2 linked regions of the Actinospica robiniae DSM 44927 genome follow. The protein of the gene in region 1 interacts with the protein of each later gene in a pairwise test. Links are inferred from orthologs where the notes say so. Each region holds a gene or a part of one and is shown on either strand. Other genes may lie near its edges.

The links.
Region 2: the proteins of ACTRO_RS38245 (region 1) and rpe interact in binary tests that used the Escherichia coli proteins (3 or more experiments, as listed by UniProt). The link is inferred for Actinospica robiniae DSM 44927 from one-to-one orthologs.

Annotation. Positions count from the first base shown.
Region 1 is NZ_KI632511.1:8,894,244-8,901,340, forward strand. Bases 1,392-4,260 are described here. They hold ACTRO_RS38245 (carbohydrate kinase family protein), read right to left. Parts: upstream 3,369-4,260; coding sequence 2,415-3,368; downstream 1,392-2,414. Other genes in these bases: ACTRO_RS38240 (IS1182 family transposase), read right to left, coding at 1,392-1,541; ACTRO_RS38250 (HIT family protein), read right to left, coding at 3,451-3,633; ACTRO_RS38255 (DUF7144 family membrane protein), read right to left, coding at 3,674-4,111. In the rest of the region: more of ACTRO_RS38240, read right to left, coding at 1-1,391; ACTRO_RS38260 (DUF6325 family protein), read left to right, coding at 4,316-4,753; ACTRO_RS38265 (SHOCT domain-containing protein), read left to right, coding at 4,816-5,139; ACTRO_RS38270 (lactonase family protein), read right to left, coding at 5,202-6,287; ACTRO_RS38275 (RidA family protein), read right to left, coding at 6,326-6,733; ACTRO_RS38280 (IclR family transcriptional regulator), read right to left, coding at 6,756-7,097. UniProt on the Escherichia coli protein: Catalyzes the ATP-dependent phosphorylation of fructoselysine to fructoselysine 6-phosphate. Functions in a fructoselysine degradation pathway that allows E.coli to grow on fructoselysine or psicoselysine.
Region 2 is NZ_KI632511.1:7,849,870-7,856,649, reverse strand. What follows is about bases 1,140-3,986. They hold rpe (ribulose-phosphate 3-epimerase), read right to left. Parts: upstream 2,985-3,986; coding sequence 2,295-2,984; downstream 1,140-2,294. Other genes in these bases: ACTRO_RS33900 (RsmB/NOP family class I SAM-dependent RNA methyltransferase), read right to left, coding at 3,083-3,986; ACTRO_RS33910 (DUF397 domain-containing protein), read left to right, coding at 1,867-2,076; ACTRO_RS33915 (helix-turn-helix domain-containing protein), read left to right, coding at 1,140-1,228. Outside these bases: ACTRO_RS33920 (SAM-dependent methyltransferase), read left to right, coding at 1-254; more of ACTRO_RS33915, read left to right, coding at 359-1,139; more of ACTRO_RS33900, read right to left, coding at 3,987-4,456; fmt (methionyl-tRNA formyltransferase), read right to left, coding at 4,519-5,454; def (peptide deformylase), read right to left, coding at 5,546-6,088; ACTRO_RS33885 (primosomal protein N'), read right to left, coding at 6,196-6,780. UniProt on the Escherichia coli protein: Catalyzes the reversible epimerization of D-ribulose 5-phosphate to D-xylulose 5-phosphate.

The DNA of each region.
Region 1 (7,097 bases):
GGTCGGCGGGGTTTGGTCTGGGTGGGCGCGTAGTGCGCGCCGAGGCGTCTGATGTTGATCGCGATGCCGGTCAGGACGTTTTGGAGGTGGTTTTTGGGGAGCCCGCGGTAGCGGGAGTGGCGTAGATCGCTGATGCGTACGGCCTGGGAGATGGTGCCCTCGATACCGGCGCGCTGGTTATAAACCTTCTGCCATTCTGGGGTGTGCTGGGTGCGGATCGCGTTCATGCGGGCCTCGTAGGGCTCGCGGGGGTGAACGACCAGCACGCGTGGCCGAGGGGCCGGCGCGCTCAGACAGGCGGTGCGTAGCGGGCAGGGTGTGCAGTCGCGGCGGGAGAAGCTGAAGGCGACCAGCCCGTTCTTCTGCCCGCGCATCGGGTTGCTCACCTTCTCGCCCGGGCAGCGGGCGCGCCCGGTGTCCCAGTCGATCTCGAACTCGCGCGGGCTGAAGGTCCCGGTCTTCGCGCCCCGCCCGCTCGAGACGGTGACCGGCGCGATCAGGGTGATGCCGTGGCCGGCCGCGGCGATGAGGTTCGCGGCGGTGGGATACCCGGCGTCCATCACATGCACGCCCGGGCCCAGCCCGCGCGCCAGGAGCCGTTCCTGGATATCAGTTGTCTGCGCGGAATCCTGCACGGTCGCCGCGCTCGTGGCGACATCCGTGACCAGGTGCGGGAGATCCTCGTCGCAGGACTCGGTCAGGTGGACCTTGCCTCCCTCCCACCCGCTCGCGCGTTTGACCGCGTAGCGGGCATCCGGGTCGTACGGAGAGATCGGCAACTCGGCCGCGGGCGGCAGGTCGGTGACGGCTTTGAGCACCCATCCGCCGCCCTCACTCCGCTCGAAGTGCTGCTCCCAGACCTGGGCGAGCAGCCGTACCTGCGGCAGCCTAAGGACCCACCCGGCCGTGGGGTCCGCCTTAAGCGTCTCGAGCAGCAGCGAGCCGTCCGCGCCGAACCGCCCGGCCAACTCCTCCATCGTGGCCTTGCCCCGCCCGCGCCCGATCAGCCGGGAGGTCTCGACCTTGCGCCCGTACCGCTCCTCCCACCCCGGCGCCAGCAGCGGCACGACCCGCTCCGGAGCGACCCGCGCGATCTCCTCGAGCGCCGCACGCACACTCTCGCCGAGCATCTCGACCCGGCCCAGCGAGCGCACCGCCGCGAGCACATGCGTCGAGTCCGTACGCGCCCGCCCGCCCGCGCGCACCAGCCCGGCCGCCTTGAGCTTGTCCAGCACGGTATCGAGCAGCGCGTCCGCGCGCCCCGGCTCGGCCAGCCGGGCCCGGAACTCGGCCAGCACCGACGCGTCGAACCCGGTCTCAGCCACATCCAGGCCCAGCGCGTACTTCCACGAGATCCGGTCCGCCATCGCCACCACCGCCTCCCGGTCCGAGAGGTTGTGCAGGAACTGCAACACCGTGACCATCGCCAGCAACCCCGGCGAAAGCGCGGGCCGGCCGAGCGCCGCAAACATCCCGGCGAACCGCTCGTGCTCGAAATCCTCATCGGCGAACAACGGCCCGAGCGCATCACGCACCCGCATCTCGCCCGTGCCCTTCGGATGCACCGCCCACGCCAACGCGGCCGTCGCCGCCGGAACCCCACCAGCCCGCACAGGACGAAACACCACAAGCCCCTCAATCACCCAGCCGACACGACCACCCAGCCTGCCACAAAATCAGACCACGACTTCGCCAGCAGAGTCCTCGGGGTGCGGCCGGGCCGCGCGATCCTGTGCAGTGCGTGAGCACCGGGTGCATCGGAACGGGGTGATGCAGAATCCTTCCGCATCGGGCACGGCTGGCCTGCGGGATTCTGCCGCGAGGTCAGGGATCGAGGCCGGTCGCACCAAGGCAATGCAGGATTCAGCAGTAAGCGCGACCCGAGCGCCGACCTCTTCGCGCGGACCGAGGATCGGGATGCTCGGATCAGGGTGATGCAGGATTCTTCCGGATCGAGCGCGGCCGGGCCCCGGGACGGGATTCGGCCCGAGCGGAGCTCGCACCACTTCCTCAGGGGGTGGGTTCTCTCCTCGGTCGGGCAGGCGAAGCCCGATCAGGGTTCTGCCGGGAGGTCAAGCGGCGCGATGCATGATTCACCATCAACGGAGACCTCCGCCGCTTGACCTCCCGGCAGGTTCCTGATTGCCTCCGGGGACCGACCGAGGAGAGAGCACACCCCCGCAACCCAACCACCCCCAACCTCAGCCCGCCCCACCAACCACGCGACCCCACGGACTCCGGCACTCTCCGAGGGAAGGCCCCAGCCGGAGGCGAAATCTTGAAACCGCAGCCCACCCGCCAACGCAACGGGTGGGCGGGTGGTCAGACAAACAGGGCGACGCGAAGCGGCCGCCCACACCACGACGACACTCCGCCCCAACAAGCCACTACGCCCCAGGAGCACGGCGCTCCGGCTACCCGAGCAGTGCGGCCCATTCCGGTGCCAGCGCGGCCCGGGTCATTGCGCCGGCCAGTTCGGCCTCGGTGATCTGCACCTCGCAGGTGCCGTGCGCTCCGCAGCTGAATGCCCCCGATACCGCGCCGGCCAGTGCGCACTCGGGCAGCGGACGTCCGGCGAAGTAGCGGCTCAGGAAGGCGGTGCTGTAGGCGTCCCCGGCGCCGTTGCTGTCCAACACCGGCCGCTCCGGCGTGGCGATCGGGTACCGCTGGAGCTGCCCGGATGAGCGATCGAGCACCAGGCTGCCGTGCTCGCCGTCGGTGGCGACGACCAGCGAGGCCCGGCCCCGCGCCAGGATCGAGTCCATGATCTGTTCGATTCCGCGCGCCGTTACGCCCGCGCCGGCCGCGCTGAGAAAGACCAGATCTGCCTCCAGCGCATATCCGAGCCCGTATGCCGCAGAACCATCCCACGTGTGCACGTCAGTTGATGTTGACGCGCCGAGGCGCCGGGCGTGCTCGAATGCGCCCAGTGCCCGGCCGGCGACGTGCACGTGCCGGGCCTTGGCGAGCGCCGGCAGATAGAACTCGGCCGGCAGCTCGGTGCCCTCCGGGTGCCGCCCGTCGAAGAACGAGAACCGCCGCCCGCCCGCGTCGACCAGGTTCACGCTCCGCGGCGTACCGTCGGGCGCAGGCAGATAACTGAAGTCCAGGCCGGTCTCCGCGTACCGGGCGAGCACCATCGCGCCGAGAGCATCTTCGCCGAGCAGGTCGAGGAACTTCGTGCGCAGGCCGAGCCCGTGGAAGCCGAGCGCCACCCCGTTACCGGAGTGCGCCACGTAGTCCCGCACCGGCGGCACCCAGACCGAGTCCCCGGCCGGTATGGAAAGCTCCGGCACCCGAACGATCGTGTCCACGCCCACCCCGCCGAGCACCAGCACGTCGAACTCGAGATCGCGGTCGCCCATCATTCCCCCAGAGTCATCGCCTGCCTCAGCAGTCGAGCAGCGTCCATCGCATCGTACCGGGGCTCTCTGAGCACGCCGTTCTCGGTCATGAGCGCGTGAAACTGTTGCTCGTCATAGGGAACGCCGCCTCGACCGCTCGGGCGACTCTGCGGACGAATCGCATCAGGCGCAGGTACTCGGTCTCGGACAAGTCGCGGATGACGTGCTCGACATGGCGTTTCGGCGCGACCAGGACCTTTCCGGGCAGGGTGTAAGTGCGCTGATCCATCGACTGACGGTCCATCCGGACAGTCTGTCGGACCCGTTCCTCAGTCGCGCCCGGCCGCCCGCGGGTTGACGCACAGGGCCCAGAGGATGAAGGCGGTCAGCGCGATCAGCACGATCGACCACTGCGGCTGGTAGGGCACGAACAGGAAGTTCGCCACGATGTGCAGGCAGGCGATGACGATCGCGGCGATCCGGGCCCACGGCCGGCGCATGGCCAGCGCGATGCCGGAGGCGAGCAGCAGCACGCCGAGGACGAGGTGGATCCACCCCCACGCGGTGATGCTGAACCGGTAGGCGTAGACGCCGAAGTGGAGGTACACGCCGTCGCGGGCGATCGCCGCCACCGACTCGAGGATCGTGAGCACGCCCTGGAGGATCAGCAGCACGACGGCGAGGTACACCCCGCCGGCCGACAGCGGGTTGGCCGCGGTGTGGTGCGGGTTGCGCGGCGGCTGCTGCTGCGGCGCGGACTGGCTCATCGGGTGGCTCCCTCGCTGGGCGGCGTGCTTCGCCCTTCCGAGCCTGCGTCGGGCCCGGCCCCGGCGCGAGGCGGCCGGTCCGAGTGGGTTCCGGCGCGGGCGCCGCGCCACCCGGACGGGTCGGCTCGGTGGCACCGCGGCCGGGCCCGACGCAGGATGCGGGGGAGCGCACAGGCGCCGCAGCGGAGCGCGAGGAGCGGGCAGATGGACGTCAACCAGGTCGACTACATGGTGATCGACTTTCCCGGCACGCTGCCGGCGGAGACGGTGGTGCCGCCGATCCAGGCCCTGGTCGAGGACGGCGCCGTGGAGATCCTCGACCTCGCGTTCATCCGCAAGGCCGGCGACGGCACCATCGTGGCGGTCGAGCTCGAGTCGCTCGGGGCCACGGAGGCGGACGCCTTCTCCGAGCTGACCGGCGAGATCCACGGCCTGCTCAGCGACGAGGACCTGCTGCTGGTGGGCCAGGAGCTGCCGAGCGGGAGCACCGCGGCCGTGCTGGTCTGGGAGAACACCGCGACCCGGGCGCTCAAGCGGGCCGTGCTCGCCTCCGGCGGCACCGTCGTCGCACACGAGCACGTGCCCGGACCGCTGGTGGAACGCGACCTCGCGGCCATCGGGATGAAGGCCTCGAGCATCTGAACCGGGCCCGCGCCGACCGGGCGCGCCCGGTGGCACCGTGACCACGGGAGGACGAGGAGAGCATGATCGGTCGACGACTCGCCCGCGGCGGACGCCCGGGGCTCATCGGTACCGCCGCGCGCACGGCCGTGATCGCGGGCACCGCCACCGCCGTCTCGAACCGGGTGGCCGGCCGGCAGATGGAGCATCAGGCCCGGCAGCAGGCGGCGGCGCAGGAGCAGGCCGCCGCCGCGCAGCAGACCGCCCAGCCGGCTCAGCCGGCGGCCAAGCCTGATCTCGACGACGAGGCGGTCGGCCAGCTCGAGCGGCTCGGCTCGCTCTTCTCCCAGGGCCTGCTCACGGCCGAGGAATTCGCCGCGGCCAAGCAGCGCGTGCTGACCGGCTGACCGGCCGGCCACCGGCTGCGGCGCGGCCGGCCGATCGCGCCGCGCCGCCGTCCGCGGGTTTCTCAGCCCTCGATCTCGCGCATCAGCAGGCAGGCGGGGGCGAAGACGTTCATGCTCGCGCCGGTCGGCGCGGGCACGCCGGTGGCCGGATCGAGCCGGAACACGGTGATGGCGTCCGAACGCTGATTCGCGCTCAGCAGCAGCGTGCCGTCCGGGGAGAGCGCGATGTCGCGCGGCCAGGCGCCGCCGATCGGCAGGGTGGAGATCCGCTCCGGCTTGGCCGGGTCGGCCAGCGAGAAGGTGAGCAGTTCGTCGCGGCCGCGGTTGGCGGTGTACAGGAACCGGCCGTCCGCGCTGATCACGATGCCGGAGGGGAAGTCCTCGCCGGACACGCCGTTCTCGAGCACCGGCACCTCCCCGAGCACGGAGAACTCCCCGCGCTCGGCGTCGTAGGTGCACGCGGCGACGGTGAAGCCGAGCTCGGCGATGACGTACGCGTAGCCGCCGGCCGGGTGGAAGACGAGGTGGCGCGGGCCGAAGCCGGGCCGGAACGAGGAGCGCGCGACCTGCTCCAGCGAGCCCTGCTCCGGGTCCAGCACGAAGGTGCGGATCGAGTCCGTGCCCAGGTCCACCGCGAGGATGTACCTGCCGTCCGGCGATTCGCGCACCATGTGCGCGTGCGGGCCGGTCTGGCGCTGCGGGTGCGGGCCGCGGCCCTCGAACGCGGCCAGGTGCGTCTGGCCGCCGACCGAGCCGTCCGGCTCGATCCGGTGCAGCGAGAGCGAACCGCGGTCGTCGGTGTCGCCGTAGTTCGCCACGGCCAGGAACCGGCCGCCGCCGACCAGCGCGGCGTAGCAGGGCTCTGCGCCGCCGGTGGGCATCGCCTCGCCGAGCGGCTCGAACCAGCCGGCCCCGTGGTCCGCGAACGCCGCGATCCGCCCGACCGGGCCCTCGTCCACTGCGTAGAGCAGTTCCCCGCCGGCCGGCGCGTTCCCGCCGCGCACCAGCCACGACGGGTCGGCGAACGGCGTGACCTGCCCGCGCGACTCCAGCGTGGCGCCGTCGGCCGAGGCCCAGGCCCGGCCGATCCCGCGGGTCTGGTTCGGTCCGCCGGTGTAGGTGCCGACGGTGAGTTCGATTCCTTGCATGCTCGATGAGCCTTCCACGGTGAGCGCTGACGGGTTGTTCAGTCGGTGACGGCGAGCGCGTCGATCTCCACCAGCATCTCGGCGTGCGGGAGGCCGGTGAACACGGTGGTGCGGGCCGGCGGGATCCCGCTCGGCACGTGCCGCACGATGAACTCGGAGTACGCGTCGTTCATCGCGGTGAAGTCCTCCCGGCGGGTGAGGTAGACCCGGAACATCAGCACGTCCTCGACGCTCGCGCCGCCGGCCTCCAGGATCGCCCGGACGTTCTCCAGCGTCCGCGTCGTCTGGCCCTTGACGTCGCCGAGGGCGATGTACGTCCCGGTCGCCGGGTCCATCGGGCCCTGCCCGGCCACCTGCAGGAACGGGCCCTTGCGCACGCCCTGGGAGAAGCTGTGGGCGGGGGCGGGGGCCGAGGGCGTGCGCACCGCGGTCTTGTGCGGGTCCATCAGGAACTTTCCTCTATTCGTTTCACGGAAGAAGCCAGCCGCAGTCGGCGGAGACCGCCGCCGCGGTGGCGAGCAGCTCGGGCAGCAGCTTCAGCACCTGCCCGAAGTCGAGCACGACGTCCGGCACGGACAGCGAGACGGCGGCGACCACGCGGCCGGTCGCGTCCCGGACCGGAGCGCCGACGCAGTTGAGGAACGTCTCATGCTCACCACGATCCACCGCGTACCCCTGTTCGGCGACCCGGGTGAGCTCGGCGAGGAACGCCTCCGGGTCGGTGAGCGTGTTCGGGGTCAGCGACTCGTACGCGATGCCCTCCGCGACGGCGCGGCGCTCGCGCGCCGGCAGGTCGGCGAGCAGGACTTT
Region 2 (6,780 bases), 1.0 Mb from region 1 along the record:
CCGAGGTGCCCGAGCTGACCAAGGTGGCCAAGCGGATCGAGGAGATCCTCGTGCACGGGCCCATGGGCGCCGGCCGCTTCCGCACGCGCGAGGAGATCGAGGCGATGCTGCCCGGCCTCGAGATCGTCAAGCCGAACGCCACCCGAGGGCCCGGGCTCGTGCCCTGCTACCAGTGGTGGCCCGACGGCCCTCAGCTCAAGACGCCGAGCCCCACGGCGCAGTGCATCGGCGGCCTGGTCGCCCGCAAACCGTGAACGGCGCCGTACGGCGCTGGCATTCGGCGCGAAGCTGACTTAGCGTAGATACCCACACACGTTCGCCGAATAGCGAATCCTTGTTCGCGTCAGGAGGATCGGGGATGGCCGCGGAGGGCAGTGCGGGGCGGGCCGGACCGTCGGTGCGCCGACTGATCTTGGGCAACCAGCTGCGCAGACTGCGGGAGCGAGCCGGCATCAGCTGCGCCGAGGCCGGTTACAGCATCCGCGGCTCCGCCTCCAAGATCAGCCGGCTCGAGACGGGCCGGATCAGCTTCAAGGAGCGGGACGTCGAGGACCTGCTCACGCTCTACGGCCTGACGGATCCGGAGGAGCGGGCGCAGCTCGTCTCGCTCGTGGCGCAGTCGCGCCAGACCGGTTGGTGGCACCGCTACAACGACCGGATGCCGAAGTGGTTCGAGGACTACGTCGGCCTCGAGGAGGCGGCGGCCCGGATCCAGAGCTGGGAACTGCAGTTCGTACCCGGACTCATGCAGACCGAGCACTACGCCCGCGCCGTGGTCACCCACGGGCACCCTCGTGCCGGGTTCGACGACGTCGACCGCATGGTCGAGCTCCGACTCCGTCGCCAGCGCCTGCTCGACGGCACGCACCCGCCGCAGCTGTGGATGGTGATCGACGAGTCCGTGCTCCACCGGGCCCTCGGCGGCGTCCACGTGCTCAAGGCGCAGATCGAACGGCTGCTCGAACTGACCGCGCTGCCGCACATCACCCTGCAGGTGATCCCGTTCTCGCGCAGCGGCTACGTCGCCGAAGGCGCGTTCTCGATCCTGCGCTTCGCCGAACCGGAACTGCCGGACATCGCCTACATCGAGCATCTGACCGGCGCGCTGTACCTGGAGCGCCCGGACGAGATCGAAGTGTACGGACGAGCCTTCGACCGCCTGGTCGTCGATGCCGAGACGCCGCGGGCGAGCCGCCAGCTGCTGGCGAAGATGCGGATGGAGCTCTAGCCGCCCGCACAGGCAGTGCCGAGCGGCAGCGGCCGGCCGCTGCTGCGGTCGTGTGGCGCCGCGTGGCGGCCGCGAGGCAGACAGGACACGGATACAGGGCACGCCAGGCGACCGTAGCGGGCCGCGCAGGACGCGCCAGGCGCCGATGTGCGACGCCGGAACGCAGCCCCCCGTACGGTCGGGGCGTCGATCGGGCCCTGGCGCGCTCGCCTACCCATCCGTGCGCCCTTGTGCGTGCCCGGACACGCGCCCGCGTGCGCCCGCTTACACGCGCGCCCACCCGTGCGTGTGGCCCTGACGCGCGCGCCGCCAGATGTCAGCGTCCGCATATATGCAGTCACCGCACGGCCGCACCCGCGTTCCTATCCGGCCGCGCGAGGATCGTACGTTTGTGCCATACCGGCCGGCCGATCGACTCAGTCGGTTCCGCTTCCCTGTGCTGCCTAAACGGACTGATCGGCCGCTGCCGTGCCCGCGCCGTACGTCACCGATCGTCGCCAGGGGAACGCCGTCAGGTCATCCGCATCGGTGAATTTCACGCAGCGGGATTCTGTGATCACGCCATGCATGCTAGGTTCTTGCACAGAGCACATGCAATTGCAGACATACGGTGCACGCACATCGAAAGGCTGCCGATCATGAGCAAGAACTCGAAGATGGCCTGGCGCAAGAGCTCGTACAGCGGCGCCAACGGGAACTGCGTCGAATTCGCCGTCGCGGACGCCGATCTCGTGGCGGTACGCAACTCGCGGTTCCCGGACGGGGCGGTCCTGCTGTTCAACCGGGACGAACTCGGTGCCTTCCTGGCCGGCGCCAAGGACGGCGAGTTCGACGACCTGGCGTCCTGACGGATCGCCCCGCCTCGGCGGGGCGCTTCCGTTTCCGATCCCGTGGGCCCGCCTACGAGCCGAGCTCGCGCTTTGAGAACCGTGCCCGCCGCCGTTCACCCACGACGCGGCGGGCGCGGGCGTACCGGCGGAATCTCGCCACGCCCCGGCTCCGCCGGAGTCAGCCGCAGCTCTCTGCGAACGGCGCGCAGCCCGCGCTTTCTCGATACGGCCAGTCTTCAGTGCGCGCAGGCCCAGTCCGACGCCGACGTCGCCTTCTCGGCCAGGGCGCGCAGCTCGCGCACGGCGCGGTCGCGGTCCTCGGCGGCGTAGACGGCGGATCCGGCCACGAACACGTCGGCGCCGGCGTCGGCGCAGCGCTCGATGGTCTCGGTGGAGACGCCGCCGTCCATCTGCAGCCAGATCTGGCCGCCGTGGCGGGCGATCGCCTCGCGGGTGCGGCGCACCTTCGGCAGCACCGACTCGAGGAAGCGCTGGCCGCCGAAGCCGGGCTCGACCGACATGATCAGCACCATGTCGAGCTCCGAGAGCAGGTCCTCGTACGGCTCGATCGGGGTCGCGGGCTTGAGCGCCATGCCGGCCCTCGCGCCGGCGGCGCGCAGCGTCCGGGCGAGCCGGATGGGCGCGGCGGCGGCTTCGACGTGGAAGGTGACCGAGCGGGCGCCGGCCTCCGCGTACGCGGGGGCCCAGCGGTCCGGGTCGTCGATCATCAGGTGGCAGTCCAACGGCAGCGTGGAGACCGAGACCAGCGATTCGACGATCGGCAGGCCGAGCGTGAGGTTGGGCACGAAGTGGTTGTCCATCACGTCGACGTGCACCCAGTCGGCCGCCGGGGAGATGGCGGCCACCTCGTCCGCGAGGCGGGAGAAGTCGCTGTTGAGGATCGAGGGCGAGATCTGTACGGCCATGGCTCCCATTCTCCCGTACGCGCGCGCCCATACCTGCCGATGACGCGTCAGATGCGGGGAGGCGACGTCGAGCCGTCACTCCCCCGCGGTCTACGCGCTCACGCGCGCTCTCGTCGCAGCAGCGCCAGGTACATCGCGTCGGTGCCGTGTACGTGCGGCCACAGCTGCACGTCGGGCCCGTCGCCGAGCTCGGGTACGCCGGGCAGGTACGGGCGCGCGTCCACGCGAGCGACGTCCGTGCGCCGCCGCAGCACGTCGTCGACCACGACACGTGTCTCGGCGAGATGGGGCGAGCACGTGACGTACGCCACGAGGCCGCCCGGCCGGGCCGAGTCGAGGGCGGAGTGCAGCAACTTCTTCTGCGTCTCCGCCAGCAGTGCCACATCGCCCGCGCTGCGCCGCCACCGGGCTTCCGGCCGCCGGCGCAGCGCGCCGAGACCGGTGCACGGCACGTCGGCGATGACGCGGTCGAACGACGCGCTGTTCCAGGCCGGCACGGTGCCGTCGGCCGTGATCGCCTTGTGCAGCCCGGGGATCGGCTGCAGGGCGCGCTTGACCAGCCGGGACCGGTGCGGGGCGAGCTCGGCGGCGATCAGCCTTCCGCCGCGCTCCGCGACGGTGGCGGCGAGCAGCGCCGCCTTGCCGCCGGGGCCCGCGCACAGGTCGAGCCAGAGCTCGTCGACACCCTCCATCTTCGCCTCGGCGAGTGCGAGCGCGACGAGCTGGCTGCCCTCGTCCTGCACGCCGGCGCGGCCGCGGCGCACGGCCTCGATCCGGCCGGGGTCGCCGTGCGGGAGATACGCCGCCGTCCTCGCGAACCGACCGGGCTCGGCGCCCTCATCGAGCAGGTCCTCGACCGTGGCCAGCCCGGGCCTGGCCACGAGAGTCACCCCGGGGCGCTCGTTGTCGGCGCGCAGCAGGTCGTCGATCTCCTCGTGCGCGGTCTCGGCGCCGCGGTGCGCGGCCAGCGAGTCCCAGAGGGCTGACACGATCCAGCGCGGGTGGGCCCGGTACAGCGCGAGGTAGCCTTCCGGATCGTCCTGCGGGTTCGGCGCGATCCGGTCGAGCCAGGCGTCGAAGTCCGACTGGCCGACGCGGCGCAGCACCGCGTTCGACATCCGGGCGGCGCCTTCGTGCAGTACTTCCCGGGCGAGGTCCACCGTGGCGGCCACGGCCGCGTGCGGCGGGATCCGGGTGGCCAGCAGCTGGTGCGCGCCGAGCCGCAGCAGGTCGAGCAGTTCGGGGTCGAGCTGGGCCAGCGGGCGGTCCACGCACTCGGCCAGGATGGCGTCGTACGTGCCCTGGGCACGCAGCGTGCCGTACGCCAGCTCCGTGGCCAACGCGGCGTCGCGTGCGTCGAGGTGGCGCTCGTTGAGGATGCCCGGCAGCACCAGGTTGGCGTACGCGTCGTGCCCGGAGACCGCGCGCAGGGTGTCGTAGGCGGCTCGGCGGGCCGGATCGGAAGTACGCATCAGAGGATCTTACCGGCTATTCGCGACCGTCATCGGCCTTGGCCGTGTCTTCGAACCACGGCCTAGGCGAAGTACGCGGTCTCATCGGTCAGCCGCAGCCCGCGGGCCCAGTCGGCCGCGTTCATCCGCTTGCGGCCCTGCGGCTGCACGTCGCCGAGGCGCACGGTGTGGCCGGAGCCGGTGCCGACGATCACGCCGCGCTTGTCCACGACGATCCGGGCGGGCTCCACCTCGCTCGTTCCGGGCAGCGGGGTGAGCGGGAAGAGCTTGACCCGCTCGCCGCCGAGCGTGGTCCAGGCTCCCGGCGCGGGCGTGCACGCGCGCACCTGGCGGTCGATGAACTGGGCCGGCATCTTCCAGTCCACCCGGGCGTCCTCGACCGTGATCTTCGGCGCCAGCGAGATCCCGTCGCCCGGCTGCGGGACCGGGCGCAGTTCGCCGTCCTCGATGCCGTCGAGGGTGGCCACGAGCAGCCGCGCGCCGTCCACGGACAGCCGCTCGAGCAGGTCGCCGGCGGTGTCGGTGCGGCTCACCTCGGTGGTGATCGTGCCGTAGATCGGGCCGGTGTCGAGGCCCTGTTCGAGCTCGAAGGTGCAGGCGCCGGTGATCTCGTCGCCGGCCATCAGCGCGTGCTGGACCGGGGCCGCGCCGCGCCAGGCCGGCAGCAGCGAGAAGTGCAGGTTCACCCAGCCGCGCGCCGGGATGCGCAGCGCGTCGAGCGGGATCAGCCCGCCGTAGGCGACGACGGGGCAGATGTCGGGGGCGAGCTCGGCCAGCCGGGCGAGGAACTCGGGGTCGCGCGGGCGGGCCGGGGTGAGCACCTCGATGCCGTGCTCCTCGGCCAGCCGGCGCACCGGCGAGGGCTCGAGCCGCCGGCCGCGGCCGACCGGGGCGTCGGGGCGGGTGAGCACGGCGGCGACCTCGTGCCGGGACGAGGCGAGCAGCGCCTCGAGCGAGGGGACGGCCGGCTGCGGGGTGCCCGCAAACATCACGCGCATGGTTTCCGGTGCCTCGATCCTTGAGCGGGGGTGACGGTTCCGACGCCGCGTCAGTCGGCGGCGCGTGGCGGCCGGGGGCCGGCCACGCGGCTTAGAGAGCCGCGCCGAAGGTGGCGTGCGGCGACTGCTTGACCCGGACGGCCTGCCCGGCCCACTCCGCCTGGCGGATCGCGCGCAGCGCCGCCTTGCGCTGCTCCCGGTCGAGCCGGTCGACGAACAGGATGCCGTCGAGGTGGTCGGTCTCGTGCTGCACGCAGCGCGCGAGTACCTCGCTGCCCTCGAGCTCGACCGGTTCGCCGTGCTCGTTGAAGCCCTTCGCCACCACACGCAGCGCGCGGGTGCAGGGGAAGCTCAGGTCGGGGATCGACAGGCAGCCCTCGTTGCCGTCCTGGGTCTCCTCGGACAGGTCGAGGCTCGGGTTCACGAGGTGTCCGGTGACGCCGTCCACGTGGTAGGTGAACACCCGCAGCGAGACGCCGAGCTGGGGGGCGGCGAGTCCGGATCCGGGCGCGTCGATCATCGTCTCGGTCAGGTCGCGGATCAGGTTGCGCAGTTCCTTGTCGAAGTCCACCACCGGCTCCGCGGGCGTGCGCAGCACCGGGTCGCCGAAGAGCCGGATCGGTCGGATCGCCACAGTACTGCCCCTGCCCTCGCTGGTCGCTTCGCGTCGTTCCCCGCCAGTTTACCGACCGGAACCAGGGCGGCGGTCCGGCTTGCGCGACTCCGCCCGGCGCCGGGCCGCTACGCCAGATCCACCGGGTCGATCCGCAGCCGCACCGGCTCCTCGACTTTCTTCGCCGCGCGCACGCCCAGCGCGGCCTTGAGCGCACGGGCGAGTTCGGCGCCGTCGGCCCGGTCGCAGCGCACGAGCATCCGCTCGGTGGCGGTGCCCGCCCGCTGCACCGGGACGGGGCCGAGCAGCTGGGCACCCGCCGGCAGCTCGGACAGGTCGAGCAGTTCTTTGAGCGCCGGGTACGCCCCCGTCAGCTCGGCGATACGGGCGCTCGGCGGATAGCCGAGCTCAGTGCGCTCGGCCAACTCGCGACGGGCGAATCCGGCCGGATCCCAGCGCAGCAGGGCCTGGGCCGCCGGGAGGCTGCCGTCGCCGCACAGCAGGACCGCACCGCCGCGCCCGGCCGGACGCACGAGCGACGCCGCGCCGAGCCAGCGCCTCAGTGCCTGTTCGGCGGCACGCAGCGTCGGAAGGTTGAGCAGGTCTTGCGCATCGAGCAGCAATGCCGCGGCGTAGCCTTCGTCAGCGGCCGGTTCGGCTCCCGGCGTAGCCAGCACGAGCGCCGGGTCGGCTGATACGTGCTCGATGATGCC